4 regions of the Streptomyces sp. NPDC060002 genome follow, and region 2 is predicted to be linked to each of the others. Evidence: riboswitches for the same ligand, from Rfam matches in the RefSeq annotation. Region 2 holds a riboswitch; each other region holds the start of a gene.
The links. A riboswitch is a leader RNA that binds a small molecule or an ion and turns the genes downstream of it on or off. The one in region 2 is predicted to bind S-adenosylmethionine.
Positions count from the first base shown of each region.

Region 1: another riboswitch for S-adenosylmethionine. It lies ahead of ACFWBD_RS01840 (amino acid ABC transporter permease); the one in region 2 lies ahead of ACFWBD_RS30145 (aminotransferase class V-fold PLP-dependent enzyme).
Region 3: another riboswitch for S-adenosylmethionine. It lies ahead of ACFWBD_RS21885 (putative leader peptide); the one in region 2 lies ahead of ACFWBD_RS30145 (aminotransferase class V-fold PLP-dependent enzyme).
Region 4: another riboswitch for S-adenosylmethionine. It lies ahead of thrC (threonine synthase); the one in region 2 lies ahead of ACFWBD_RS30145 (aminotransferase class V-fold PLP-dependent enzyme).

Region 1 covers NZ_JBHWUW010000001.1:403,883-411,085, reverse strand. Annotated here, with positions in the region: gene ACFWBD_RS01855 (DoxX family protein) at 1-189, shown strand, start outside; gene ACFWBD_RS01850 (NAD(P)-dependent oxidoreductase) at 201-1,007, shown strand; gene ACFWBD_RS01845 (glutathione S-transferase C-terminal domain-containing protein) at 1,430-2,326, shown strand; SAM riboswitch class IV at 2,393-2,512, shown strand; gene ACFWBD_RS01840 (amino acid ABC transporter permease) at 2,909-3,889, shown strand; gene ACFWBD_RS01835 (amino acid ABC transporter ATP-binding protein) at 3,886-4,689, shown strand; gene ACFWBD_RS01830 (transporter substrate-binding domain-containing protein) at 4,762-5,784, shown strand; gene ACFWBD_RS01825 (GNAT family N-acetyltransferase) at 5,853-6,602, shown strand; gene ACFWBD_RS01820 (putative leader peptide) at 6,659-6,748, shown strand; gene ACFWBD_RS01815 (LLM class flavin-dependent oxidoreductase) at 6,868-7,203, shown strand, end outside.
Region 2 covers NZ_JBHWUW010000043.1:34,586-41,788, forward strand. Annotated here, with positions in the region: gene ACFWBD_RS30130 (Rieske 2Fe-2S domain-containing protein) at 1-538, shown strand, start outside; gene ACFWBD_RS30135 (cytochrome bc complex cytochrome b subunit) at 535-2,181, shown strand; gene trpD (anthranilate phosphoribosyltransferase) at 2,326-3,390, shown strand; SAM riboswitch class IV at 3,571-3,687, shown strand; gene ACFWBD_RS30145 (aminotransferase class V-fold PLP-dependent enzyme) at 3,867-5,228, shown strand; gene ACFWBD_RS30150 (Lrp/AsnC family transcriptional regulator) at 5,261-5,542, opposite strand; gene ACFWBD_RS30155 (hypothetical protein) at 5,648-6,931, opposite strand; gene ACFWBD_RS30160 (TetR/AcrR family transcriptional regulator) at 6,928-7,203, opposite strand, start outside.
Region 3 covers NZ_JBHWUW010000024.1:81,438-88,640, reverse strand. Annotated here, with positions in the region: gene ACFWBD_RS21905 (dipeptide ABC transporter ATP-binding protein) at 1-1,338, opposite strand, end outside; gene ACFWBD_RS21900 (ABC transporter permease) at 1,377-2,366, opposite strand; gene ACFWBD_RS21895 (ABC transporter permease) at 2,363-3,322, opposite strand; gene ACFWBD_RS21890 (ABC transporter substrate-binding protein) at 3,331-4,953, opposite strand; gene ACFWBD_RS21885 (putative leader peptide) at 5,167-5,283, opposite strand; SAM riboswitch class IV at 5,318-5,427, opposite strand; gene ACFWBD_RS21880 (SAM-dependent methyltransferase) at 5,574-6,389, opposite strand; partial or broken gene ACFWBD_RS21875 (kinase) at 6,630-6,866, shown strand; gene ACFWBD_RS21870 (YciI family protein) at 7,128-7,203, shown strand, end outside.
Region 4 covers NZ_JBHWUW010000004.1:273,841-281,043, reverse strand. Annotated here, with positions in the region: gene otsB (trehalose-phosphatase) at 1-602, shown strand, start outside; gene ACFWBD_RS06555 (trehalose-6-phosphate synthase) at 590-2,002, opposite strand; gene ACFWBD_RS06550 (glucosyl-3-phosphoglycerate synthase) at 2,119-3,063, opposite strand; SAM riboswitch class I at 3,233-3,398, shown strand; gene thrC (threonine synthase) at 3,417-4,733, shown strand; gene ACFWBD_RS06540 (MoaD/ThiS family protein) at 4,868-5,143, shown strand; gene ACFWBD_RS06535 (cold-shock protein) at 5,632-5,838, shown strand; gene groL (chaperonin GroEL) at 6,184-7,203, shown strand, end outside.

The DNA of each region.
Region 1 (7,203 bases), on a different contig from region 2:
GAGTACGTCCTCGTCCTGGGCGTCCTCGCGGTGGCGCTGGGGGCGTGGGGGCCGGGGGACCACTCGGTGGACGAGGCCGCGGACATCGGAGTGACCGGATGGGCGGGCGCCGGTGTGGTGCTCGGGGTCGGTGTCGTCGCGACGGCCGGTCTGCTGGCCGTGTTCTGGCGCCCGCGGAACGAGAGTTGAGGAGGCGTCCCGTGCGGGTCGGCTTCATCGGACTGGGCGGCCAGGGCGCGCCCATGGCCCGCCGGATCGTCGAGGCGGGCTTCGCGACCACCCTGTGGGCCCGCAACCCCGTCGGCCTCGAACCCTTCGCCGGCACCGCCGCCGGGGTCGCCGGCTCACCGGCCGAACTGGCCGCCGGCAGCGACCTGGTGTGCCTGTGCGTGGTGGCCGACGCGGATGTGGAGCAGGTCGCCTCCGGCGTACTGGAGGGACTGCGGCCCGGCGGGGTGATCGCGGTGCACTCCACCGTCCACCCCGACACCTGCCGCCGCCTCGCCGAGCGGGCCGCGGCGCAGGGTGTGTCCGTGCTGGACGCTCCCGTCAGCGGCGGCGGCCGGGCCGCGGAGCAGGGCGCCCTGCTGGTCATGGTGGGCGGGGACCCGGAGGTGTTCACTTCCTGCCGGCCGGTGTTCGCCACGTACGGCGATCCGGTCGTCCATCTGGGCCCCGTCGGCTCGGGGCAGGTCGCCAAACTGCTCAACAACACACTGTTCACAGCTCAGTTGGGACTGGCCGCCGACACCCTCGCGCTCGGCGGAGCCCTGGGCCTCGATCCGGTGGTCCTCGGCCGGATCCTGCATCGAGGCAGCGCCGCCAGCTTCGCGCTGGAGCGGGTCGCCGACGCCGGCGGCACCCTCGACCGCATCGGCGCGCACGCGGGCGGACTGCTGGCCAAGGACGTACGCCTGCTGAGCGAGGTCGCGAACGCGGCCGGCCGGGCCGGGCGAGGTTCGGTCCGGGACGCCGCCCGCGCGGCCCTGGACGCCATGGGGCGGTGAGGGAGAACTCCGGCTCCCGGAGCTCCCCCCCCGGCAGCCCCGGCACCCGCCCCGTACCCGCCCGGTACTCACCTGGTGGACGCCCCCTTGACGGAGGCCCGAGGCGGATCGACACTCGATCCGGGAATCCTAGTGAACGGGTAGGGAAACAATGGGGCGACAGGAGCCGATCACCGGCCGCGCGAGCCGCACGGCGTGGTCGTCGCCCCTTCTCACCTCCCGCCGTCACATCGACCTGAAGCGCGTCTGCAGCGCCATCAGGTTCCAGGACTGAGCCGGGCCCGTCCCCGCGCCGAACCGCACCGGCGGTGTCCCCTGGACGCGGCCGCACCCGGCACGAGCGGACGAGGTCCGCACCTCCCTCTTCGACGTCGCATCCGCCGCGCGCACGTCCCTCGTGCGTCCCGCCTCCGGGGAGAGTCATGTCCGTCACACCACTGGCCGCCCACCCGTCCGCCCGGCCCACCGCCGCCTTCCGGGGCCGGATCGGCCGGGACGCGCGCAGCGGCCACTACGCCGTGCCGCGCCGCTACCGCCTCCACCTGGCGGCGGCCGACCCCGACTGTCTGCGCATCGCCGTCACCCACAGCCTCCTCGGCCTGGACAAGGCCTGCCCGGTCACCTTCCTGCCCGCCGTCCCGGACTGTCCCGACGGGGGCCACTCGGCGCTGCGTCCGCTGTACGACGCCAGCGCGCACCGGTACACCGGACCCGCCCTCGCGCCGGTGCTCAGCGACGACTGGTCGGGCCGCATCGTCAGCAGCCACGGCCCCGACATCGCCCGCGACCTGGCCCGGCGGTTCGGCGGGGGCCGGCCCACCCTGTACCCGTGCGGCGCGGAGTCGCAGATCGAGGCCGTCGAGCGGATGTGCGCCCAGGGCGTCGAGGAGGCGGCCCAGCGCGCCGGAGCGGCCGACATCGAGGAGACGGAGCGCACCGCCGCCCTCGACACGCTGCTCACCACGCTCGGGGTGCTGGAGCGGGGGCTCGGCGCCCACGAGTACCTGATCAGTGATCAGATCACCGCCTCCGACGTCGAGTTGTGGGTCGCCCTGGTCCAACTCGACACCGTGCACCGCTACCACCTCGACGCGGCCGCCGTGCACCGCATCGCCGACCATCCCGCCCTGTGGGCCTACGCCGGTCGGCTGGCCGCCCACCCGGCCTTCGGCGCCCACCTCGACCTGGACGCCATCGCCCGCCGTCACCACGCCCGTTGCCAGGGCCTGGAGGCCGCCGGCGCAGCTGTCCAGATCCTGGACTGGGAGACCCACGCGGCAGACGGTTCGGCGGTCCGACCGCAGGTCAACCGGCCCTGACCCGGTCCATCCACTGGACCGCCGTTGACATTCGTTCGGGCAACTGTCTTACTTACGGCCCAGAACGGTCATGAGCGTCAGCGACAAGCCCTGGCTAGCTGACCGGCAACCCTCGCTCCGCGGTGGGGTGCCCCAGGTGACGACCGGACCGACGTTTCGGTAATGACGTATCGGTAAGCGCGAGGGCCCCTCAGGGGCCGGAACAGTGACGGTGACGGACATGTACGCAGCTCATCGGACGGCGCCGCGTCGCCCCCGGGGCTGCGTACGGCCGTACCTCGACATCCTCGTCGCCAACCGCGCCGTCGACCTCCTGCGTGTGAACAGCGCACTGTGTACCGCACCGGGCCGTGCCCGCTGTCGGGGCTGAACGAACCCCTCGCACCGCAGCCCCGCCGCCGCGTTCCTGACGAACACCGCCCGAGCGGTGTGCCGTTGTCCGCCCCACCCCGGTCTCCCGTACGCATCCGTGCGCCATGCCCTGTTCGCGCCCCCGGAGCGGTTCCCGCCGCCCCGCCGAAGCGTGTCCGGCCACGCACGTCCGCCGTGACCCGGGGTGTCCGACTCCCGCCGGAGCCCCTCATGAGTGAACCCCCAGGCGCCGTGACCCTCGCCGAGGCCGCGCCCGTCATCGACGTCCCGTCAGAGAGGCTGACCGCCCAGCGCGTCCAGCCGCTGCGCAAGCCCGGCCGCTGGATCGCCACCGCCGTGGCCCTCGTCCTGGTGGCGCAGTTCACGCACGGACTGATCTCCAACCCCTTCTACCAGTGGGACCGCTTCGGCTACTGGTTCCTGCGGCCGGTGATCCTCGACGGACTGCTGATCACCCTGGAAGTGGCCGCCTACAGCGCGGTGCTGGGCCTCCTCGGCGGCATCCTGCTCGCCCTCGCCCGGCTCTCGAAGAGCCCGGTGCTGCGCGCGGTCAGCTGGACCTACGTATGGGCCCTGCGCTCCATCCCGCTGATCGTGGTGCTGCTCTTCCTCTACAACTTCAGCGCTCTGTACCAGACCCTGAGCGTGGGCGTTCCCTTCGGTCCGGCGTTCTTCCGCTTCGACGAGTCCCGGCTGGCCACCGACATGGTGATCGCCGTCATCGGCCTCAGCCTCAACGAGGCGGCCTACGCCGCCGAAGTGGTCCGCGGTGGCATCCTCTCCGTCGACCAGGGCCAGCACGAGGCGGCCGCCGCGCTCGGTCTGCCCAAGCGCTACCAGTTCTGGAAGATCGTGTTCCCGCAGGCCCTGCGGTCGATCACGCCGAACTACGTCAACCAGCTGATCGGCCTGGTCAAGTCCACCTCGCTGGTCTTCTACGTGTCGCTGCTCGACCTGTTCGGCACCGCGCAGACCATGGGGGCCACCTACCCCGGCGACATCGTGCCGCTGCTGCTGGTCGTCACCGTCTGGTACCTGATCCTGACCAGCCTCGTCTCCGTCGTCCAGTTCTACGTCGAGCGGTACTACGCCCGGGGCGCCACGCGTTCCCTGCCGCCGACGCCGTTGCAGAAACTGCGGACCGGTCTCACCGACCTGCGGGGCCGCATCCGCCGGGAGGCCGCCGTATGACCACCGAGACCGTGCAGAGCGCCGGCACCGCCGCGATCGTGCCCGCCGCCGTCGAGGTGCACGACGTGCACAAGTGGTACGGCGCCCACCGGGTCCTGGACGGCGTGAGCCTGACCGTGCGGCCCGGCGAGGTCACCGTGATCCTCGGCCCGTCCGGCTCCGGCAAGTCCACCCTGCTGCGGGTCATCAACCACCTGGAGAAGCCCGAGATCGGCTACGTCAGCGTCAACGGCGAGCTGATCGGCGTCCGCCGCAACGGCGACCGGCTGCGCGAGCTGAGCGAACGCGCCATCCTGACCCAGCGCGGCCGGATCGGCTTCGTCTTCCAGAACTTCAACCTCTTCCCGCACCTGACCGTGCTGGACAACGTCGCCGCCGCGCCCGTCGCCACCGGGCGGCTCGCCAAGTCCGCCGCCCTGGAACTGGCCCGCGAACTCCTGGACCGGGTCGGCCTCGCCGACAAGGCCGGCGCCTACCCCCGGCAGCTGTCCGGCGGCCAGCAGCAGCGCGTCGCCATCGCCCGCGCCCTCGCGCTGCGCCCCGGCGTCATCCTCTTCGACGAGCCCACCTCCGCCCTCGACCCCGAGCTCGTCGGCGAGGTCCTCGCGGTCATCGAGGACCTGGCGACCAGCGGCACCACGCTCGTCATCGTCACCCACGAGGTCGGGTTCGCCCGCGAGGTGGCCGACCGGGTCGTCTTCATCGACGAAGGGAAGATCGTCGAGCAGGGCCCGCCCAGCGAGGTCCTCGACAAACCGCAGCACGAGCGGACGCGGGACTTCCTCAGCAAGGTGCTCTGACACCGACGCGCCCCCGACTTCCCCCCACGCCACCACCCTCTCGCCCAGTCACACCAGTCACAAAGGACGGCCATGTCTGCCCACTTCACCCGACGCAGCCTGATTCGCGGCATCACCGCGGCGACCGCGGTCGCCACCCTCGCCACCGGGCTCGCCGCCTGCGGTGGTGACAGCGAGGCCGCCACCACGACCGGCAGCGCCGCCGGCAGCGTGACCATCGGCCGGGTGTCCAACGGCGCGGCCGAGGAGACCGCCCTGAAGGTCTCCGAGGTCAAGTCCATCAGCGCCGGACTGCCCGACGCGATCAGGAAGAGCGGCAAGCTGAACATCGGCATCGGCGCCCTGCCCTCCGGCTTCGCCCCGCTCGCCTACGTCGGCGACGACCAGAAGACCCTCACCGGTGCCGAGCCCGACCTCGGCCGCCTGGTGGCCGCGGTCCTCGGCCTGAAGCCGGAGACGAAGAACTTCACCTGGGAGAACCTCTTCGTCGGCATCGACAGCGGCAAGGTCGACGTCGGCTTCTCGAACATCACCGACACCGAGGAGCGCAAGAAGAAGTACGAGTTCGCCTCCTACCGCCAGGACAACCTCGGCTGGGAGGTCAAGAAGTCCAGCACGTGGAACTTCGACGGCAACTACGAGAACCTCGCCGGTCTGACCGTCACCGTCGGCTCCGGCACCAACCAGGAGAAGATCCTCCTGGAGTGGAAGAAGAAGCTGGAGTCCGAGGGCAAGAAGCTCACCGTCAAGTACTACCCGGACCGCAACGGCATCTACCTGGCGCTCGCCAGCGGCAAGATCGACGCGTACTTCGGCCCCAACCCCGGCATCGCCTACAACGTCTCCCAGACGGCGGGCAAGGCCAACGCCACCCGCAACGCGGGCACGTTCTCCGGCGCCGGCGAGACGCTCCAGGGCCTGATCGCCGCCACCGCCAAGAAGGACAGCGGCCTCGCCAAGCCGGTCGAGGAGGCCATCAACTACCTGATCGAGCACGGTCAGTACGCCAAGTGGCTGGCGGCCTACAACCTCTCCAACGAGGCCGTCGCCAAGTCCGAGATCAACCCGCCGGGACTTCCCCTGGACAATTCCTGACGTCCCGTCATTTAGACGATGAGACACGCGAGTTGAGTTGGCACACGACAGGAAGGGACTCCGCCTCCGTGGCCTGTCCGATCGACCCCCGCGGAGGCGGAGCTCCGGCCGTCACCCGCCCGCACCCGCTGGACAACGCCGTCTGGGCCGCGCTCACCGGCCCGCACGCCCCTCTCGCCGAACGCCTGGGCCGCGCCGCACGCTACCCTGCCGACGTCTACGCCTTCGCCGCCCTCGCCGACCCCGCGGACCCGGCCGCCTGGGCCGACCTGCACACCCTCGTCGGCCCCGGCACCGCCGTACGCGTCAAGCCCGTCGACCTCGTACCCGACGGCTGGGAGGTCACCGGCGGGGGAGAGGGCGTGCAGCTCGTCGCCACCGAGGAGTTCCGCACCGAACCGGCACCCGAGAGCGTCCGCCTCGGGCCCGACGACGTGCCGGAGATCCTCGGCCTCGTCGCCCGCACCCGGCCCGGCCCCTTCCTGCAACGGACCATCGCCCTCGGCACCTACCTCGGCATCCGCCACCGGGGCCGCCTGATCGCCATGGCGGGCGAGCGGCTGCGGTTGCCCGGCTGGACTGAGATCAGCGCCGTCTGCACCGAACCCGACCACCGCGGGAAGGGCCTCGCCACCCGGCTGATCCGCGCGGTGGGCGCCGGCATCCGCGACCGCGGCGACACCCCGTTCCTGCACGCCGCCGCCGGCAACGCCCCCGCGATCGGTCTGTACGAGTCCCTGGGCTTCGTCCCGCGCCGCCGTTCGGCCACCGTCTCGGTGCGCACCCCGGGAACATCCGGCGCGGCCGGGGCGTTCTGACTGATGACGAGATGTGTGAGGCGCCGTCCGGCGCCCGGAAAGAGGGAGGAGCGGACGTGACCCGCATACGCCACGCCGTGCACCTCCACTCCCGGCCCCACATCGACCTCCAGCGCGTGGCCGGCGCGCTCTGTAGCTCCTCCTGACCCTCCCCCGGCCATCGGCCGGGGAACCTCCTTCTGGCTGCGCTCGCCCCCGCCATGTGCCCGCGCGATCCCTGCGCGCAGGCCGGCGCTCTCGTACGGACCTCCAGGAAGGCACCCTCGTGTCCCCGACCCCCTCCTCCCCGCTGCATCTCGCCGTCGCTCTGGACGGCACCGGCTGGCACCCCGCCTCCTGGCGCGAGCCCGTCGCCCGACCCCGTGAGCTGTTCACCGCCGGCTACTGGGCCGACCTGGTCGCCGAGGCCGAGCGAGGCCTGCTCGACTTCGTGACGATCGAGGACGGCCTCGGCCCGCAGTCCTCCCACTTCCTCGACCCGGACGACCGCACCGACCAGGTGCGCGGCCGGCTCGACGCCGTCCTCGTCGCCTCCCGCGTCGCCCCGCTGACCCACCACATAGGCCTGGTGCCGACCGTGGTGGCCACGCACACCGAGCCG
Region 2 (7,203 bases):
GGTGCCGCTGTCGGGTGTCGTGCTGCTGCGCGACCTCGGCCCGCTGCCCGAGGACAAGCTGCGTCACACGCTGTGGGCCAAGGGCAAGCTGCTCGTCAACATGAACACGAACGAGCCGCTGCGTCCCTCGGACGTCGCCGTCGGTTCGCTCACCTTCGCCAAGCCCGAGGGCCTGGAGGAGCACGACGAGGAGTTCCAGAACGAGATCGCCAAGGCGGCCCTGATGATCGTCCGGCTCCAGCCGGACAACATCAAGGACAAGCAGGAACTCGACTGGTCCTACCAGGGCATCGTGGCGTACTCGAAGATCTGCACCCACGTCGGTTGCCCGATCTCGCTGTACGAGCAGCAGACGCACCACGTGCTGTGCCCCTGCCACCAGTCCACCTTCGACCTCTCCGACGGTGCCCGAGTGATCTTCGGCCCCGCCGGCCACGCCCTGCCGCAGCTGCGCATCGGTGTGAACGACGAGGGCTATCTCGAGGCGCTCGGCGACTTCGAAGAGCCCGTCGGTCCTGCTTTCTGGGAGCGCGGATGAGCACGAACGAGTACACCGAGAGCAACGAGTCCCGTGACCGCGGGAAGGCTCCGGCCGGCGAGCGTATCGCCGACTGGGCCGACGGCCGGCTGGGGATCTACTCCCTCGCCAAGGCCAACATGCGCAAGATCTTCCCCGACCACTGGTCGTTCATGCTGGGTGAGATCTGCCTCTACAGCTTCATCATCATCATCCTCACGGGTGTGTACCTGACGCTGTTCTTCCACCCGTCGATGAACGAGGTGGAGTACCACGGCACCTACGTCCCGCTCCAGGGACAGCTGATGTCGGAGGCGTTCAGCTCGACCCTGCACATCTCCTTCGACGTGCGCGGCGGTCTGCTCATCCGGCAGATCCACCACTGGGCGGCGCTGATCTTCCTCGCCGGCATGTTCGTGCACATGATGCGGGTGTTCTTCACGGGCGCGTTCCGCAAGCCCCGTGAGGTCAACTGGCTGTTCGGCTTCCTGCTGTTCGTCCTGGGCATGTTCACCGGTTTCACCGGTTACTCGCTCCCGGACGACCTGCTGTCCGGCACCGGTGTCCGCTTCACCCAGGGCGCGATCCTGTCGATGCCGATCGTCGGCACGTACATCTCGTTCTTCCTCTTCGGCGGCGAGTTCCCGGGCCACGACTTCGTGGCGCGGTTCTACTCGATCCACATCCTGCTGCTGCCGGGCATCATGCTCGGCCTGGTGGTCGGCCACCTGATCCTGGTCTTCTACCACAAGCACACGCAGTTCGCGGGCCCCGGAAAGAGCAACAAGAACGTCGTCGGCATGCCGCTGCTGCCGGTGTACATGGCCAAGGCCGGAGGCTTCTTCTTCCTGGTCTTCGGCGTGATCGCGGTCATCGCGGGCATCGCGCAGATCAACCCGATCTGGGCCATGGGCCCCTACCGTCCGGACCAGGTGTCCACCGGCGCCCAGCCCGACTGGTACATGGGCTTCGCCGAGGGCCTGATCCGCTTCATGCCGGGCTGGGAGATCAACTACTGGGGTCACACGCTCGTCCTGGGCGTGTTCATCCCGCTGGTCCTCTTCGGTGTCGTCCTCGCGGCGCTGGCCCTGTACCCCTTCATCGAGGCCTGGGTCACCGGCGACAAGCGCGAGCACCACATCCTGGACCGTCCGCGCAACGCGCCCACCCGTACGGCCCTGGGCGTCGCCTGGGTCACGATGTACATGATCACGTTGGTCGGCGGCGGTAACGACCTGTGGGCCACGCACCTCCACCTGTCGATCAACTCGATCACCTGGTTCGTCCGGATCTTCTTCTTCGTCGGACCGGTCATCGCGTATGTCTTCACCAAGCGGATCTGCCTCGGCCTCCAGCGCCGGGACCGGGACAAGGTGCTGCACGGTCGTGAGACCGGCACCATCAAGCGCCTGCCGCACGGTGAGTTCATCGAGATCCACGAGCCGCTCAGCCAGGAGCAGCTGCACACCCTCACGTCGCACGAGCAGTACGAGCCGGCCGCGATCGGCGCCGCTGTCGACGAGAACGGTGTCGAGCGCAAGGTGAAGAGCAAGGAGAAGCTCCGCGCCAAGATCAGCGGGGCGTACTTCGGTGAGGACCAGCAGATTCCGAAGCCCACCGTGGAGGAGTACAAGGAGATCACGAGCGGCCACGGCCACCACTGATCGCTGAGGCGTCGCCACGCCACAGGAAAGGGCCCCGTCCGGTCTTCGGACGGGGCCCTTTGCCGTGCCCACCGGCTGGATAGGGTGGGGTGGCACCTTGTCACGAGGCGCACGACGCACACGACGACACACGCAGGAGCGGCTATGAGCGCTGTGACCCCCGCTGGAGGCGACACCGCGGCGGGCCGTTCCTGGCCCGAGGTGCTGAACGGCCTGCTGTACGGCCGCGACCAGGACGCCGACGCCACGTTCTGGGCGCTCGACCGGATCATGCGCGGCGAGGCGACCGACGCGCAGATCGCCGGGTTCGTGGTGGCGCTGCGGGCCAAGGGCGAGACCGTCGCGGAGATCAACGGGCTGGTCCGGGCGATGTACGAGCACGCCAACCTGATCGAGGTGCCCGGCCCGACCGTCGACATCGTCGGCACGGGCGGCGACGGCGCGAAGACGGTCAACATCTCCACGATGTCGGCGATCGTCGTGGCCGGCGCGGGCGCCACGGTCGTCAAGCACGGCAACCGGGCCGCGTCCTCCGCGTCCGGCGCCTCGGACGTCCTGGAGAAGCTCGGCGTCAATCTGGAGCTGACCCCGCGGCGGGTGGCCGAGGTGGCCCAGGAGGCCGGGATCACCTTCTGCTTCGCGATCAAGTTCCACCCGGCGCTGCGTCATGTGGGCGCCGCGCGCGGCCAGTTGGGCATCCGCACGGTGTTCAACGTGCTCGGCCCGCTGACCAACCCCGCCAAGGTGCGGGCCCAGGCGGTCGGGGTCGCCGACCCGCGCATGGCGCCGGTCGTCGCGGGCGTCTTCGCCGAGCGCGGCAACTCGTCCCTGGTCTTCCGGGGCGACGACGGTCTCGACGAGCTGACCACGACGGCCACGTCCCATGTGTGGGTCGTCCGCGACGGCAAGGTCACCGAGGAGTCCTTCGACCCGCGTGACGTCGGCCTGGAGCTGGTCCCGGTCGAGGCCCTGCGGGGCGGGGACCCGTCGTACAACGCGGAGGTCGCCCGCCGCCTCCTGGAGGGCGAGACGGGCCCGGTGCGCGAGGCCGTGCTGCTCAACTCGGCGGCGGCGCTCGTGGCGCTCGAGCCGGGCACCGGGACGCTGGCGGAGCAGCTGCGGGCCGGGATGGACAGGGCGGCGGAGTCGATCGACTCGGGAGCGGCCAAGCGGGCCCTGGAGCGCTGGGTGGCCGCCAGCAACGCGTAGGCGCTCCGCCTGCGGTGCCGCGAGGGCCGTGGGTCGTCCGCGGCGCCGTCGTGGCCGGTCGCGCCCACGCGGCGGAGCCGCACATGAGCCCCGCGCTCCTTCGGGGCTCTGCCCCGGGCCGTCCCGCGATCCGGACACGGGTTGCGGGGCGGCGATCACTTCACGTACGTTCCTGTACCAGGTCATGAGTGACAGTCATGAGGCCCCGGCCGACTGTCCGGCAACCCTCCGTCCGTGGCGGGGTGCCCCGGGTGAAGACCAGGCCGTAGGCAGCGAGGTCTACGGCAAGCGCGGACCCCTCGCACTCTTCCGAGTGAGCGCCACCAGGGGTCCTGGTCGTCGAGGGAGCCTTCCGTGAGCAAGCGAATGCGATAGGGCGTAGAGCCCCGCCTCCGCACACCCCTTTCACCTTCCTCCGTGCTCGAGCCATGTCCGCTCGCACGGCGGTTCCCCCTTGCCTCTCACGGGAGTTCGCCATGTCTGTCTCCACCGCTGCCGCCGCCCGTACCGTTTGTGCACAGCTGCCCGTTCTGGGACGGGATGTCACGGTCCCGCTCGTGACGGGCGGCGAGGTCAGTTACGCGGCGCTCGACTACGCGGCCAGCGCCCCCGCCCTCCAGCGCGTCTGGGACGACGTGGCGGCCTACGCCCCGTACTACGGCAGCGTGCACCGGGGCGCCGGCTACCTCTCGCAGCTGTCCACGGACCTCTTCGAGAACGCCCGCAGGACGGTGACCGAGTTCCTGGACTGCCGGCCCGACGACCAGCTGGTCTTCACCCGCTCGACGACGGACTCCCTCAACCTGCTGGCCCGGGCCCTGCCCGCCGACTGCCAGGTCTTCGTCTTCGAGACCGAGCACCACGCCTCGCTGCTGCCCTGGAAGGACGCCCGGGTCACCTACCTCAACGCCCCGCGCACCCCGCGCCAGGCCGTCGAGACGCTGGAGCGGGCCCTCGCCGGGCGTGACCCCTACGGCCCGGCCCTGGTCTGCGTCACCGGCGCCTCGAACGTCACCGGCGAGCTGTGGCCGGTGCGCGAGCTGGCGGCCGCCGCGCACGCGCACGGCGCCCGGATCGTCCTGGACGCCGCCCAGCTGGCCCCGCACCACCCGGTCTCCGTGCAGGAGCTCGACGTCGACTGGGTGGCCTTCTCCGGCCACAAGCTGTACGCGCCCTTCGGCGCCGGCGTCCTGGCCGGCCGTGCCGACTGGCTGGCCGAGGCCGACCCCTACCTCGCGGGCGGCGGCGCCAGCCGCAAGGTCACGCGGCGCGAGGACGGGGGAGTGGACGTGGAGTGGCACGAGAACGCCGCCCGCCACGAGGCCGGCTCCCCGAACGTGATCGGCGCCTACTCCATCGCCTCGGCGTGCAAGGCCCTCACCGAGGCGGGCTTCGACAGCCTGGTCGCGCGGGAGGAGTACCTGATCGCGAAGGTGCGGGACGGCCTGGCCGAGGTCCCGCAGGTGAAGGTGCTCTCCCTGTTCGGCGACGACGCCCCGCGGGTCGGAGTGATCTCCTTCGTCGTCGAGGGCTGGAACAGCTCCCACTTCGCCGCCGCCCTCTCCGCCGAGTACGGCATCGGGGTCCGCGACGGTCTCTTCTGCGCCCACCCCCTGGTCCGCACGCTGCTGGGCAGCGACCCCCAGACCCAGGGCGAGTGCGGGGCCCCCGAGGCGGCGCCCGGCGAGAAGTCCCTCAACGCGATCCGGGTGAGCTTCGGCGCGGGCACCCCGGACGAGCACGTGGACCGCTTCGTGAACGCGGTGCGCGAGCTGGTCAGCGAGGGCGCGCAGTGGCAGTACCGGACGGAAGACGGCCGCTGCGTGCCCGAGGTGTGAGCGACGGTCCGCCGGAGGCGGTGTTCAGGCGGTCAGGAGTCCAGCCCGATCGCGAACGCCGCCTCGAGGTCGTGCTGCGAGTAGGTACGGAAGGCGACGTGCGTGTCCGTGCCCTCCACGCCGGGGATCTTGCTGATGCTGCCCGGGATGACCTCCGCCAGGTCCTCGTGCTCCTTCACCCGCACCATGGCGATCAGGTCGTACGTCCCGGTGACGGAGAAGACCTCGCTGACGGAGTCCAGCGAAGCGATCCGCTCCGCGATCTCGGGAATCCGGTCCACGCTGGTCTTGATGAGGACGATCGCGGTGATCACGGCTGGTTCTCTCCCTCGGGGGGCCGGAGCTGGGCGGGCTTCACTCTATGACGTGAGCGGTGGCTCACCAAAGGGACGGTGGCGGGCAGCGCCGCACAGCCGCGGTCAGCGGACCAGATCCGTCAGGGAACCGCGCAGCGTCTCACGCAGGCGCCGCATCTGCTCGGGGGCGTACGTCCAGCTGTCGTACTCGTTCTGGACGAGCAGCCGGCCGCCGAAGCTGGCGACCCCGATCTTGGGCGGCATGCCCGGCGCGTTGGCCGTACCGCCGAAGCGGAGCAGCTCCACATCCCCGGGGACGGGGTGCGCGGGGATCCGCCCGACGTTGGAGATCCCGTAACTGACGACCGGGACGGGCACCGCGATGCCCCGGGCACCGGCCCGCAGCGCGGCCAGCAGGAACCGCTCGGGGTCGCGCCGCGCCAGCGCGCCGGCCACCTGGTCGGCGACCTCCCGGCCCACCGTCTCCGGCCGGTCGTCGTGGCGGACGGCCAGCGTGGTCTGCAGGCCGGTGATGCAGTTGAGCACGGTGCTCAGGGGCAGTTCGGGGCTCAGTCGGGTGCGCAGGTCGACGCCGTGACCGCAAGTCATCGTCAACGGGCCCTGCTCAGGCGCGAGTTGTGCGCGTACGGCGGTCAGAACCAGCCCTGTGACAAGGCTGTTGACGGTCACCCCGCGGGTCCGGGCGGCGGCCACCACGACGTCGGTGGTCTCCGCGGGGAACTCCAGCCGGTCGACCACGAAGCGGCGCGTCGCAGCCGGCCGGTCCGGGCGCCCCACCCCCTCGGTGGGCAGGGTCGCGGGCTTGGCGTCGGCCGGCCCGCCCTGCGCGATCGCGTCGACCAGGGCGTCGACCTCCGCGTCCGGCAGGGCGCCGGCCAGCCGGGTGTCGACGGCCTCGGGCAGCTCCTCGCGCCGCTCGGCGGACGGGCTCCCGCCGGCCGCGAGGGCGGTGTAGTACCGCCAGAACTCGTCCAGCACGGCGAAGGCCGAGCGGCCGTCGGCCACCCCGTGATGGACGCCGAGCACCACCTGGCTGCGCTCGCCGTCGGTGAGCAGCCAGGCGTGCAGCAGGCTCTCGGTCCAGTCGGGCCGCGTGTTGATCAGCTCGGCGTAGGTGTCCTCGATGCCGTCGAGCAGGGTGAGCGGTGGCCGGCACCGGTCGCGGACGCGCAGCAGGAGCCCCGCGTCGCCGGCCGTCACCTCGGAGCGCAGGATCGGATGGTGCTCGGTCAGCAGGCCGAGAGCCCGCCGTATCAGCTCCGGGTCCAGCCGGCCGCGTACCAGGGACTCCACGAACGCCGGCATGTCGTACAGGGGGAGGCCCGCCGCTCCCAGGTCCAGGAAGTAGACGCTCTCGAAGGGCGATACGGGGCGTTGACGCGTCATGGTGCGGAGGTCTCCGATCTCGGTGGGCGAAGGGAATCTTCCTGCCGGGCCGCCGTCCGGGGAGCGGAGCCGAGGCGGTGCAGTGCGGCCTCGAACTGCTCCGGACCGAGCGGCGGCTCGGGCAGCGGGTGGGTTGCCTGCGGGCGCAGACCGTCCAGCACCAGGGCCAGATGGCGCCGCCAGGACCCGGGGGCGGCGGGCGTGGCCAGGCCCAGCGCGGTCAGGAGGAACAGCAGGTCCTCGACGGTGAGGTCGGCGCGGATCGTGCGCTG
Region 3 (7,203 bases), on a different contig from region 2:
GGGATCCAGCGAGGCGTACGGGTTCTGGTAGACGAGCTGGGCCCGCCGGCGCAGCCGCCGGGCTCCCGCCCCGCGTGCGGTCGTCACATCGGCGCCGTCGAACAGGACGCTCCCGGAGGTCGGATCGACCAGCCGCAGCACCAGGCGGGCGGTGGTGGACTTGCCCGAGCCGGATTCGCCGACCAGGGCCAGCGTCCGGCCGCGGTGCAGGGTGAGACTGACGTCGTCGACCGCGCGCAGGGTGCGGGCCGCGCCCGCGGCGGCGGGCAGCCGGAACTCCTTGACCAGGTTGCGCGCCTCCACCAGCGGCGCCCGGTCGGGAGCAGGCGCGGTGACCGGGGCCGTGGCGCGCGGCCGGGCCGTGGTGAGGCTGGGCGCGCTGGCCAGCAACCGCCGGGTGTACGCGTGCTGCGGGTTCCCCAGGACGCCCCGGGTGGGGCCGGCCTCGACGACCCGGCCCTCGGCCATGACCACGATCCGCTGCGCCCGGTCGGCGGCCACGCCGAGATCGTGCGTCACCAGCAGCACGGCGGTGCCGGACTCCTCGGTGAGGTGCTGGAGGTGGTCGAGGATGACGCGCTGCACGGTGACGTCGAGCGCGCTGGTCGGCTCGTCGGCGATGATCAGCCGCGGTTTCGCTGCGATGGCGACCGCGATCAGGGCCCGTTGGCGCATCCCACCCGACAGCTCGTGCGGGTACTGCCGGGCGCGGGTGGCCGCGTCGGGCAGTCCCGCCTGGTCCAGGATCGCGATCGCGGCCGACGGAGCGGAGCGGCGGGTCGCCAGCCCGTGGATGCGCAGCACCTCGGCGACCTGCTCACCGATGCGTTTGACGGGGTTGAGCGACACCGTCGGGTCCTGCGGCACCAGACCGATCTGTGCGCCGCGTACGGTACGCAGTTCGCGCTCCGACAGCGCGGTGAGGTCGTGCCGGCCGAAGCGGACGGTACCGGTGTCGATGCCGCCGTTGGCCGCCAGCAGCCGGGTGATCGCGTGCGCGGTCGTGCTCTTCCCGGAACCCGACTCGCCGACCACCGCGGTGACCTGCCCCGGCCATACGTCGAGGTCCACACCCCGCACCGCGCGCACGGTGCCGCCACGGGTGCGGTACGAGACGGACAGGCCCCGCACCTCCAACAGCGCGGACCCGTCCGCCGGAGCCGCGTCCGCCGGAGCCGCGTCGGCCACGGCCTCGTCCGTCGGGGCCTCGTCCGTCGCGGCCTCGTCGGTGGTGGGCCGACCCCTCGGACTGTGGTCGGTCGCGCTGTGGCCGGGCACGGGCCGGTCGGTCACGGCCTCGTGGGTCACGGCCTCGTGGGTCACGGTCTCTTCCGTCACGGGTACGTCCGTCTCGGGTTCGTTCGTCGTGGGGCCGGTCATCGCTGTCGGGACCATTCGCCGTCCAGCGCCCGTGCGATGCGGTTGGTGGCGAGGCCGGTCGCCGCGATCGCCAGTCCGGGCAGCGCGGTGAGCCACCAGGCGTTGGCCAGGTAGTTGCGCCCGTCGGAGATCAACGTGCCCCACTCCGGCGCCGGTGGGGGCGCCCCGTAGCCGAGGAAGCTGAGCGACGACACGGCGAGGATGGCGGCGCCGAACTCGAGGGTGGCGAGCACGACGACCGGGCCCGCCGCGTTGGGCAGGACGTGCCGGCCCAGCACCGAGTACCAGCGGGCTCCGCAGGAGCGCGACGCCTCGACGAAGACCGCCTGCCGCACCCGCAGCACCTCCGCGCGGGTCACCCGGGCGAAGCCGGCCACGCTGGCGATGCCGACCGCGACGGCCACCTTCACCGTTCCGTAGCCCAGCGCGGTGACCAGGGCCAGCGACAGGAACAGCGACGGGATCGACAGCAGTACGTCGACGAAGCGCATCAGCACGTCCTCGACCCAGCGGCCCACGAACCCGGCGACCAGGCCGATGAGGCCGCCGACCACGAACGCGAACCCCACCGCGATGAGAGTCGCCTTCAGCGACAGCTGCGCACCGTGCACCACCCGGGAGAACACGTCACGTCCCAGTTCGTCGGTGCCGAACCAGTGTCCGCCGCCGGGGCTGCGGAAGTTCTCCGCGGGCACCCCGTGCAGCGGGTCCTGCGAGGTGAACAGCCCTGGCCAGAACGCGGCCAGCACCACCAGCACCACTACCAGGACCGAGGCCAGCAGGCCGGGCCTGCGCAGCAGGAACAGCGGGAACCGTCGTGGTCCGGCTCCGCGCCCGGCACTCGCGGGGCCCGGCTCGGCACCGGGATCGACCGGCCGGGCCAGGCCGGCCAGGGCTTCGACGGGTCCCGCCGCTTCGGCAGCTCCCGCCGTTGCGGCCGTTCCGGCGGCTCCGGCGGTGGCATCGTCGGCAAGTGTCCGGCTCATGCGGGACGCACCTTCCTGCTCGCCGCCACCACGATCCGCGGGTCCAGCAGCGGGTAGACGAGATCGACGATCAGATTGGCCGCCACGAAGATCAGCGCCCCGAACACCACGACCCCCTGGACCAGCGGGATGTCCTGGACCGTGACCGCGGCGGCGGTCACCCGGCCCAGACCGTCGCGGGAGAACACCGTCTCGACGACGACCGAACCGGCGATCAGCTGACCGGCCAGCAGTCCGACGACCGTCAGAGCCGGCAACGAGGCGTTGCGCAGCGCGTGCCGCAGATGAATCCGCAGCCGGCCGGCGCCCTTGGCCCGGGCGGTCTCCACATAGGCCTGGTCCAGCGCCGTGAGCAGGCTCTTGGCCAGCACCTGCGCCACCAGGGCGCCGGTCGGGATCGCCAGCGTCACCGCGGGCAGCACCAGGCCACGCAGCCCGTCGTTGCCGAACGCGGGGAACAGCCTCGTCCGGAAGGAGAACAGCTCGACGAGCACCAGCCCGACCCAGAACGTCGGCACCGACACCCCCAGCGGTGGCAACGACAGCAGCAGCTGCCGCAACCACCGCTGGGTGGTGTGGGTCGCCAGGACCGCCAGGCCACCGCCGAGGACCACCGCGAGCAGCAGCGCAGCCCCGGTCAGCTGGAGGGTCTGCGGCAGCGCGTCGGCCAGCGTCGAGGTCACCGGCCGGCCGGTGGACACCGAGTCGCCGAAGTCGCCGCGCACCGCCCTGCCGAGATGGTCGGCGTACTGCGCGAGAACCGGTTTGTCGAAGCCGTACTCGTGCCGCAGCGCGGCGAGTTGGGCCGGATCGACCTGCCCCGTGTCCGCTCCCGCGCCGGCCATCGCCGAGACGGGGTCACCGGGCAGGTAGTCCAGCACGAGGAAGGACACCGTGTAGGCCGCCCACAGCACCCCGAGGGCCTGCGCGAGACGCTTGACCACGTAGAGACGCATGCCGGCCGCTACCCGATCCAGGTGTCGTGCAGCTGGATCCGGCTGGAGGCCTCGAAGGCGAGGTTGTGCACCTTCTTCGCCACCCCCAGCTGGGTCTGCAGCTCCACCACGGGTACGACATACGCGTTCGAAACAATCAACTGCTGTGCCTGGGTGACGAGTTGCTTGCGCTTCGCCGCATCCGTCGTCGCGGCCTGCTGGGTCAGCGCGGTGTCCAGCGCGGTGGCCGGCAGGTGGTAGAAGTTGGCCAGCTGGGTGGAGTACGAGCTGCGCAGGATGTCAGGGTCGGCCCGGGTCACGTTGCCCCACACCGCGTCGAAGTCACCGGACTGAAGGGTGGGGGAGAACTGGGCGATCTGGAGCTGCTTGAGCACCACCTCGACACCGACGGCCTTGAGCTGCTGCTGGATCAGTTCCAGCGCGGGCTGGTTGGTGGCCGCGTTGGCGAACCACTTGACGGTCAGGCTCAGCTTCTTGCCGCCCTTGACCCGGACGCCGTCGCTGCCCGCCTTCCAGCCGGCCGCGTCCAGGAGGGACTTCGCCTTGGCGGCGTCGAAGGCCAGGTCGGCGCCGAGGTCGGTGTAGTCCGGTGTGGTGTGCGCCAGGATGCTGGTCGCCGGCTCGGTGCCGGTCGGGAACACGGCGTCGACGATCTGCTGCCGGTCGATGGCGAACAGGATGGCCTGACGTACCTTCGCGTCCTTGAAGAGCGGCCGGGAGTTGTTGAGCCCCAGGTTGAACACCACGCCCGGGTTGGCCCGTGCCTGGAGGTTCACCGCACCGCCTTGGAGTGCCGCCTCGTTGGCCCGCCCGACGCTGCCGATCGCGTTGACCTGGCCGGACTGGAGGCTGCCGGTGCGCACGCCCGCCTCGGGCACCACCTTGAACACCAGCTTGTCCAGGTACGCCTCGCCCTGCTTGGTCCACAGCGAGGAACCCCAGGCGTACTCGGCGCGCTTGGCCAGGGTGATCGACTGGTTCTGCACGTAGCCGTCCAGCACGAACGGCCCGGATCCGACCACTCCCTTGCTGCACTTCTCCTGCGGGCTCTTGAGCACGCTCGCCGACGACTCGATGCCCAGCGAATGCGTGGCCGTGGCCTGGAGGAACTGCGCGTTGGGCTGCTTGAACTTCACCCGCACCGTGAGCGGGTCCACGGCGGTGGTGCTCTCCACACCGCTCAGGTATCCCTGGGCGAGCGTGCCCAGGGCGCCGAGCTCCGGCACCGCGTCGAAGTTGTCCTTGACCACCTGCCCGGTCAGCGGTGTCCCGTCGCTGAAGGTGACGCCTGATCTCAGGTGGAACGTGAACGTCGTGGTGTCCGAGCTGACGTCCCAGCTCTTCGCGAGCCACGGCACTGTCTTGCCGGTCTTGGGGTCCTGGTCGGTCAGGGAGTCCACGACCTGACGCAGTGAGTAGATGGTGTCGTTGCTGCCCACCTGCTGCGGATCCACGCAGCCGGCGTCGGAACCCACCGCGAAGGTCAGGGTGCCACCCGACTTCGGGCTGCCGCCCGCGCCGCTCGAGCCGCCGCTGTCGCCCGACGAGCAGGCGCTGAGCAGCAGGCTGCCGGTCACGAGTGCGGCGAGCGCCGCCCACCGGTGGGTACGGGAATCCGGATGCGCTGTCACGGGGAGGTTCTCCTACTCCAAGGTCACCGCGCACATGCCGGAGCGGAACGCGGCCATGGCGATGCGCGGAGGGTGCCGGCCACGCACGGGGCACGGACCGACACTGCTCAGAACTGTTCAGGGGGAGGGGGCGTCGATGACTGTGTCGACGGCCATGTCGATGACGGCGTGACCGCGCCGTGGGCGGGGGTCAGCCTGCGAGGTGGGGCGTGATCAGCCCTGACACAGACAGCTGGCGGAACGCTGCAGGTCGATGTGGCGTCGGCGCGAGAAGTTGGAGAACGGCGCCGCGGTCGCGCTCGAGGCACTCAGGTTGCCGCTGTGCCGCACGCTGGACCTCCACCTCTCAGGCCCCTGAACCGGAGCCACGCGCTTGCAGAGTCGGTGACCCTGCCGGGCTTTCACCTGGAGCACCCCACCGCGGAGGAGGGTTGCCGGTCAGCTAGCCAGGGCTTGACGCTGACACTCAATGCCGGGGTCGATCTTACGGAGCGCTGACATTATCCGTCAATATCGGCAGGAGAGTTGAACACCTCCGCCGCACCCGCCGTGACGGCGGGTGCGGCGGAGTGTGATGAGCGCGGGCCGCCCGTCCGGTGAGGGGGCGCCCGCGTAAGTGGCTACGGCTTGCGGGCGAGGCCGCCGTGCTCGGCGATGACGGCCGGGGCGGGGGCGGTTGCCTCCGGGCGCCAGAGGGGGACCGGGACGACCCCGGGCTCCAGGAGTTCCAGGCCGTCGAAGTACGCCGTGATCTCGTCGACGGAGCGCAGGTTGTACGGGACGGCGCCGCTCTCGTTGTAGGCGTCCTGGGCCGCTTCGAAGACCGGGTCGATGCCCCGCGAACCGTCGTTGACGGAAAGGTAGCTGCCGGACGGCAGGGCCGCCATCAGACCGGTGACGATGGAGCGGGCCTGGTCGTAGTCGGCGACGTGGCCCAGGATGTTGCTGAGGATGAGCGCGGTGGGACGGCTGAAGTCGAGCGTCTCGGCGGCGCTCGCCAGGATGCGCTCAGGCTCCAGCACATTGGCGTCGACATAGGAGGTCGCGCCCTCCGCGGTGGAGTAGAGCAGGGCGCGGGCGTGGGCCAGGACCAGCGGGTCGTTGTCCACGTAGACGATCCGGGTCTCGGGAGCGAGACGCTGGGCGACCTCATGGGTGTTCTCGGCGGTGGGCAGGCCGGTGCCGACGTCCAGGAACTGCCGTATGCCCGCCTCGGAGACCAGGTAGGTGATGTTGCGGCGCAGGAACGCGCGGCTGCTGCGGGCGATGGTGACGATGCCGGGGAACACGGCGGTGTAGGCGTCGCCGGCCTGCTCGTCGACGGGGTAGTTGTCCTTCCCGCCCAGCCAGTAGTTCCAGATGCGGGCCGAGTGCGGTACGGAGGTGTCGATCTTCTGATGTGCCGCTGGTCCGGGCGTGGTCACATGGTCGGTCATGAGGGGCGTCCGTCTTTCAGGCGAGGCGTGGGCAGTTCGAGCCACAACTTACGTCCCAACGACCCCGGTACGTACACCCGTTCACATTTTCGATGGGTTCGAACAGTGCCCTCACGGAAGATTCCCGGTTTACGCCCCCATGCGGGCCGGTGCGTCCGTACCGTCGCGCGAGCCGCCGCAGCTCTCCCGGGCCCCCCACCTCGCCCTGTGCGTACCGGTGGTGTCCGCCGTGCCGGTAGCGTGGCCGCCGTGACGGTGGGTACCCCCGAGACCCGGTTGGTCGTCCTGCGCGGCAACAGCGCCTCGGGCAAGTCGGCGGTGGCGGCCGGTCTGCGCGAGAGGTTCGGCCGGGGCCTGGCCCTGGTCGCGCAGGAGAACCTCCGCCGGATCGTGCTGCGCGAGCACGACCGGCCCGGCGCGGCGAACATCGGGGTGATCGAGGCCGTTGCCCGCCATGCCCTGGACGCGGGCATCCACGGCTCCGGTTCCGTGGCGTTCACCACGACGAACGGCAAGCACTCCCTCGCCGCAGACGTCAACGGCGACTGGGCCGGCGACCGGTGAAGATCATCGAGGTGGAGTTCCGCGGCAGGTAGCCGTCCGCCGGACGCGAGGCGGGCGAGGGCTCTCCGGGATCGGTGACCGTCGAGTCACCGAGCCCCCCGGAAGCCCCGCCCGTGGTCGTCCTCGCCGAAAGCCTGTTGAGATACCGGGCCGAGTTGGTAAGGGTCTGCCGGTATGGAGTTCTTCTGCTATCACCGTGATCGGCCCGCCTCCGCCGCCCTGCGCGACGAACTGCTGGAGAAGCACTGGT
Region 4 (7,203 bases), on a different contig from region 2:
TACGGCACGGCGGGTTCGCCGGGGCCGAAGGACTGGAGCACCTCTCCGTCCTCGGCCACTACGGCGCCGAACGCTGGGACGCCCGCACCGGCGCCCTCAGCGCCCCCGCGCCGCACCCGGGAGTGGCCGCCGTCCGCGCCGAACTACCGCGGGTCCTGGCCGACGCCGGGCATCCGGGTGTCTCGGTCGAGGAGAAGGGCGGCCGGGCCGTCGCCGTCCACACCCGCCGCGCCGACGACCCCCGGGCCGCCTTCGAAGCCCTGCGGGCCCCGCTCACCGACCTGGCCACCCGGCACGGCCTGATCGTCGAACCCGGCCGGATGGTCCTGGAGCTGCGCCCGCCGGGCATGGACAAGGGCGTCGCCCTGCTGGAGCACGTCCGCGAGACCGGCGCGCGGTCCGTCCTCTACGCCGGAGACGACCTCGGCGACCTGCCCGCCTTCGCCGCCGTGGAGAAGCTCCGCTCGGACGGCTTCCCCGGACTGCTGGTGTGCAGCGGCAGCACGGAGGTCGGCGAACTGGCCGAACGCGCGGACCTCGTCGTCGACGGCCCCGCCGGCGTCGTAAGGCTGCTGCGGGAGCTGGCCGCTCAGCTCGGCTGAATCTCCCGCAGGGCGTTCAGCTGGTCCAGGAACCACTGGGCCGGGGGAAGCGCGGTCGCCGCCGCGGACAGCCGCTTCGTGCGCCCGGCCCGCTCCTCCGGCTTCATGGTCAGCCCCTCGTGCAGGGCGCGGGCGGTCTCCAGGACGTCGTACGGGTTCACCGTGATCGCGTCCTCGCGCAGTTCCCAGTAGGCCCCGGCCTCCCGGGACAGGACCAGCGCGCAGCCCTCGTCGGAGACGACCGGGACCTCCTTGGCGACCAGGTTCATGCCGTCGCGGATCGGGTTCACCAGGGCCACGTCGGCCAGTCGGTAGGCGGCGAGGGAGCGGGCGAAGTCGTCCTTGAGGTTCAGCAGGACCGGGGTCCAGCCGGGCGTGCCGTACTGCTCGTTGATCTCCTCGGCCAGGCGCTGCACCTCGGCCGTGTAGTCGCGGTAGACGGCGAGGTCCTGGCGGGACGGGTAGGCGAAGGCCACGTGGACGACCCGTTCGCGCCACTCCGGGTGGTCGTCGAGCAGCTGCCGGTAGGCCAGGAGCCCGCGCACGATGTTCTTCGACAGCTCGGTGCGGTCGACGCGGACGATCGCCTTGCGGCCCTCGCCGATCTCCGCCCGCAGCGCCGTCAGGCGCTCCTCGACGTCGGGCCGGTGCGCGCGCTCGCGCAGGAAGTCGGCGTCCGCTCCGAGGCCGTGCACGCCGATCTGTGTCTTGCCGGGGCCGTCGGCGAACTCCGTACAGCACGCGGTGAACGCGTCCGCCCAGCGCCGGGTGAGGAAGCCCAGGCGGTCCGCGCCGAGCATCCCGGTCAGCAACTGCTCGCGGATGTCCCCCGGCAGCAGGGCGAAGTAGTCCACCGGCGCCCACGGCGTGTGCGAGAAGTGGCCGATGCGCAGGTCGGGGCGGAGCTCGCGGAGCATCCCGGGGACCAGACACAGGTGGTAGTCCTGGACGAGGACGGCCGCGCCGTCCGCCGCCTCCTGGGCCAGCGCCTCCGCGAACGCCCGGTTGTAGGTCTCGTACGACGCCCACTGGCGGCGGAACTCCGCGTCGAAGGCGGGCTCCAGCGGTGTCTGGTAGAGCAGGTGGTGGACGAACCAGAGCACGGAGTTGGCGATGCCGTTGTACGCGTCGGCGTGCACGTCGGCCGGAATGGCCAGCATGCGCACGCCCTCCTCGCCGACGCCGCGCCGGACGGCCTCCCGGTCGCCGTCGGAGAGCGCCGAGCACACCCAGAGGGCGCCCGTGTCGGGCCCGATGGCGGACAGGCCGGAGACCAGCCCGCCGCCGCCGCGTTTCGCGTGCAGCGAGCCGTCCTCGCGCACCTCGTAGGAGACCGGGCCGCGGTTGGACGCGACCAGCACCTCGGCGGCCCGGGCTGCAGTGTCGTGCGTGGAAGCCATACGCCCAACCTAGCCCGGTCGGGAAACGCTCAAACGTACGGTCGCGCTGTGTGGACGGGCCGTGTCCGGCCGTGTCGCCGCTGTCGGCGGCATGCCGTATACGGCCCGTCCGGCCCTCACGCGACCTTGCGGGTCGCGTACTCCGCGATCTCCGCCATCGGCGGCCGTTCCTCGGTGTCCACGGAGTAGGTGCGCGGCTCGAAGCCGTCCATGCTCCGTTCGAACTGGGTGAGGGACGGGCGGATCAGGTGCCCGCGGGCCAGCCGGAGCTGGGCGGTGCGGTAGATGGCCGCCGCCATCCGGCCCAGCGCCTGGCCGTCCTGGTGACGGTGCTTGCGCACGCCGATGTCGACCTGGGCCAGGGCGTCGAGCCCCACCAGGTGCAGGGCGTCGACCAGCATGCCCAGCTCCACGCCGTAGCCGACGGGGAACGGCAGCTGCTCCAGCAGACCGCGGCGGGCCGCGTACTCCCCGCCGAGCGGCTGCACAAATCCGGCCAGCTGCGGCCAGTGCATGTTGAGCAGCGGGCGGGCCATGAGCTCGGTGACCCTCCCGCCCTGGCCGGCCGCGCCGCCCAGCGGACGGTCGTACATGCCCTTGACCAGATCCACCCCGGGGTCGGTGAGCAGCGGGCCGACGATCCCCGAGACGAAGTCGGAGGAGAACTCCCTCAGATCGGCGTCGATGAAGCAGACGATGTCCCCGGTGGTGACCAGCAGGGAGCGCCACAGGACCTCGCCCTTGCCGGGCACGGCCGGTATGCGCGGCAGGATGTCGTCCCGGTGGACGACCCGCGCGCCGGCCGCCGCGGCGACCTCGGACGTGCGGTCGGTCGATCCCGAGTCGACGACCACGATCTCGTCGACGAGCGGGACCTGGTGCATGAGGTCGTGACGGATGATCGCGACGATGTCGCCGACCGTCTCCTCCTCGTTCAGCGCGGGCAGGACGACGGACACCGACTGGTTCGTGGCGCGCTTCGCGGCCAGGATCCGGTGCAGCGGACGATCGGTCACGGACCAGGAGCGGGTGGTCAGCCAGCGCTCAGTTTCTGGAAGCACAGTCCGCGGCTCCTCACTGTCGTGATCACACCGGGTGCACAGGAGGTGACCGTGTGATCCATCTCGCGGTTCGGACGACTATCTCAACTGTCCTGGCCTTCGGTTACAGTCTTGAACAACGCGGATGACCATCGCATGTCCGAGGTCGCCCCCGTCGACAACTTCATACCGCTCATCCAGAGGGGCAGAGGGATACGGCCCGATGAAGCCCCGGCAACCCTCCAGCCGGTCTCGTGACGATCACTGACACATGTGGTGATCGCTCCGCGAGGCTCCCGGCTCGGGAAGGTGCCAAATCCGTCTCACGGCGAGATGCGTCGTGAGGAAGATGAGGAGAAAGGGCCTCGCCTCACATGGCTGCGCAGACTGTTGCAAGCACCGCTGATGCAAGCACCACCGACTCTACGACGTCCTCTGCTGTCGACCTCGGTCCGGCCGCGGCGTTGAACTGCCGCGAGTGCGGTCACCGTGTGCCCCTCGGCCCGGTGTTCGCCTGCGAGGAGTGTTTCGGCCCGCTGGAGATCGCGTATGACTTCTCCTCCTACGACACGGAGGAGCTCCGCAAGCGCATCGAGGCCGGACCCGCGAACATCTGGCGCTACGCGCCGCTGCTGCCGGTCCCGGCGGACGTGGCCGACAAGCCCAACATCAACCCCGGTTGGACCAAGCTCGTCCAGGCCGACAACCTCGCCCGCGAGCTGGGCGTCGACGCCGGCAAGCTCTTCGTCAAGGACGACTCCGGCAACCCGACGCACTCCTTCAAGGACCGGGTCGTCGCCCAGGCCATCGAGGCCGCCCGCGCGTTCGGCTTCACCACGCTCTCCTGCTCCTCCACGGGCAACCTGGCCGGAGCCGTCGGCGCCGCCGCCGCCCGGGCGGGCTTCCGCTCCTGCGTGTTCATCCCGCACGACCTGGAACAGGGCAAGGTCGTCATGGCCGCGATCTACGGCGGCGAACTCGTCGGCATCGAGGGCAACTACGACGACGTCAACCGCTTCTGCTCCGAGCTCATCGGCGACTCGGCGGGCGAGGGCTGGGGTTTCGTCAACGTCAACCTGCGGCCGTACTACGCCGAGGGTTCCAAGACGCTGGCGTACGAGATCTGCGAGCAGCTCGGCTGGCGGCTGCCGGACCAGCTGGTCGTGCCGATCGCCTCCGGCTCGCAGCTGACGAAGATCGACAAGGGCCTCCAGGAGCTGATCAAGCTCGGGCTGGTCGAGGACAGGCCGTACAAGATCTTCGGCGCGCAGGCCGAGGGCTGCTCCCCGGTCTCCGTCGCCTACAAGGCCGGGCACGACGTGGTCCGCCCGCAGAAGCCGAACACCATCGCCAAGTCGCTGGCCATCGGCAACCCGGCGGACGGTCCGTACGTCCTCGACATCGCACGGCGCACCGGCGGCGCGGTGGAGGACGTGAGCGACGAGCAGATCGTCGACGCGATCAAGCTGCTGGCGCGGACCGAGGGCATCTTCGCGGAGACCGCCGGTGGTGTGACGGTGGGTGTGACGCGCAAGCTGATCGAGAACGGTCTTCTCGACCCGACCAGGACGACCGTCGTCCTCAACACGGGCGACGGGCTGAAGACCCTGGACGCGGTGGCCGGCACCGGGCTGACCGCGACCATCCGTCCGAACCTCGACTCCTTCCGAGAGGCCGGCCTCGCGTCCTGAGCGGGGCGCTCCGCTATAAGACCGTATGGGCGCTGCGGGCCGGTGTGGGCCGGTCGCGCCCACGCGGCGGCAGCGGCACGATCCGCACGGCCCCGCGCCCCTGAGGCTTACTACCCGACCGGAGATCACAAGACATGAGCGTCAACGTCCGCATCCCCACCATCCTGCGCACCTACACGGGCGGCCAGGCCGAGGTGAGTGCCCAGGGTGCCACCCTCGGCGAGGTCATCTCCGATCTGGAGAAGAACCACACCGGCATCGCCGCCCGGGTCCTGGACGACCAGGGCAAGCTGCGCCGGTTCGTCAACGTCTACGTGAACGACGACGACGTCCGCTTCGAGCAGGGTCTGGAGACGGCCACCCCGGACGGCGCCGGCGTCTCCATCATCCCGGCCGTCGCCGGTGGCTGAGCCGACGGGCGGGCGACCGCTGGGCGGATGACTGACCGTCGTTCAGTACCCATCGGTAGTAACCGTCGGTAACAGCGATTACCGAGCGTTCATCGAATTGCCCTCTCCGCGATAGAAGCGGAGGGGGCAATTCAGTGTGGTTGAGCGCGGTACAGTTGGGGAACCCGGTCCGGATCGCCGTATCCGGAACCTTTGATTTCTGCCCCACGCCCGACAAGAAGCAGCCAATGTCTGCGCCTCTCTCGTGGCTTTTGTGGCTTATGTAGGGCCCGACTTGCCCTCAATTCAGGCGAATTCTCGCCACATTCCGGATCCCACGCGTCCGGAATTCTCGTCCGACTGACCTGTTGCAGACGGCAGTTGGACAGATACATTCGGCCGCGGTCGACGCGTTCCGGCGCACGCCCCCAAGCCAACCGGGGGGTGAGGTCTGACCCGGATCCGCGAAGTGTGGATCTGTGCAAGGGCCAGTAATAGGGGAGTTAGGCATGGCTCAGGGCACCGTCAAATGGTTCAACGCGGAGAAGGGGTACGGCTTCATCGCGGTCGACGGTGGTGCGGATGTTTTCGTCCACTACAGCGCGATTCAGATGGACGGCTACCGCACCCTGGAAGAGGGTCAGCGGGTCGATTTCGAGATCTCGGCTGGCCAGAAGGGGCCGCAGGCGGACATGGTCCGGCTCGCGACCGGCTGAAGCACGCGCCGACTGAAAGCGTCGTTCTTCTGTACATCTGACGAAGGGCTCGCACCTCCACCGGGTGCGAGCCCTTCAGTCTGTCCGGGGACGTCCGCGAGGCGTCGGTGAGACGTCCGCGAGGGGTGTCCGGAAGGGCGCCGGTCCGGCGGAGGCGCTTGCACTCTCATGGGTCGAGTGCTAATCATTGGCGTTAGCACTCTGAAGGTGAGAGTGACAACGAGGATCGGGTCGGTGAGGCCCGCAGGCCAGGTGGGGCAAGGAACCACGAGGCCGGCGAGCCGTCCGTCGCGGGCGCCAGCGCGGTCCGGAGCAATCCACCCCAGTCCGGGAGGACCACTTCACATGGCCAAGATCATCGCGTTCGACGAGGAGGCACGGCGCGGCCTCGAGCGCGGCATGAACCAGCTCGCGGACGCCGTGAAGGTGACGCTCGGCCCCAAGGGCCGCAACGTCGTCCTCGAGAAGAAGTGGGGCGCACCCACGATCACCAACGATGGTGTTTCCATCGCCAAGGAGATCGAGCTCGAGGACCCGTACGAGAAGATCGGCGCAGAGCTGGTCAAGGAAGTCGCCAAGAAGACGGACGACGTCGCCGGTGACGGTACGACCACCGCGACCGTCCTCGCCCAGGCCCTGGTCAAGGAAGGCCTGCGCAACGTAGCCGCCGGCGCCAACCCGATGGCCCTCAAGCGCGGTATCGAGAAGGCCGTCGAGGCCGTCTCCGGTGCCCTGCTCGAGCAGGCCAAGGATGTCGAGACCAAGGAGCAGATCGCTTCCACGGCCTCCATCTCCGCCGCCGACACCCAGATCGGCGAGCTCATCGCCGAGGCGATGGACAAGGTCGGCAAGGAAGGCGTCATCACCGTCGAGGAGTCCCAGACCTTCGGTCTGGAGCTGGAGCTCACCGAGGGTATGCGCTTCGACAAGGGCTACATCTCGGCGTACTTCGCCACCGACATGGAGCGTATGGAGGCCGTCCTCGACGACCCGTACATCCTGATCGCGAACTCCAAGATCGCCAACGTCAAGGACCTGCTCCCGCTCCTCGAGAAGGTCATGCAGGGCGGCAAGCCGCTGCTGATCATCGCCGAGGACGTCGAGGGCGAGGCGCTGTCGACGCTGGTCGTCAACAAGATCCGCGGCACCTTCAAGTCCGTCGCGGTCAAGGCCCCGGGATTCGGCGACCGCCGCAAGGCGATGCTGAACGACATCGCCATCCTCACCGGTGGCGAGGTCATCTCCGAGGAGGTCGGTCTCAAGCTCGAGAACACCTCCATCGACCTCCTGGGCAAGGCCCGCAAGGTCGTCATCACCAAGGACGAGACCACCATCGTCGACGGTGCCGGCTCTTCGGACCAGGTC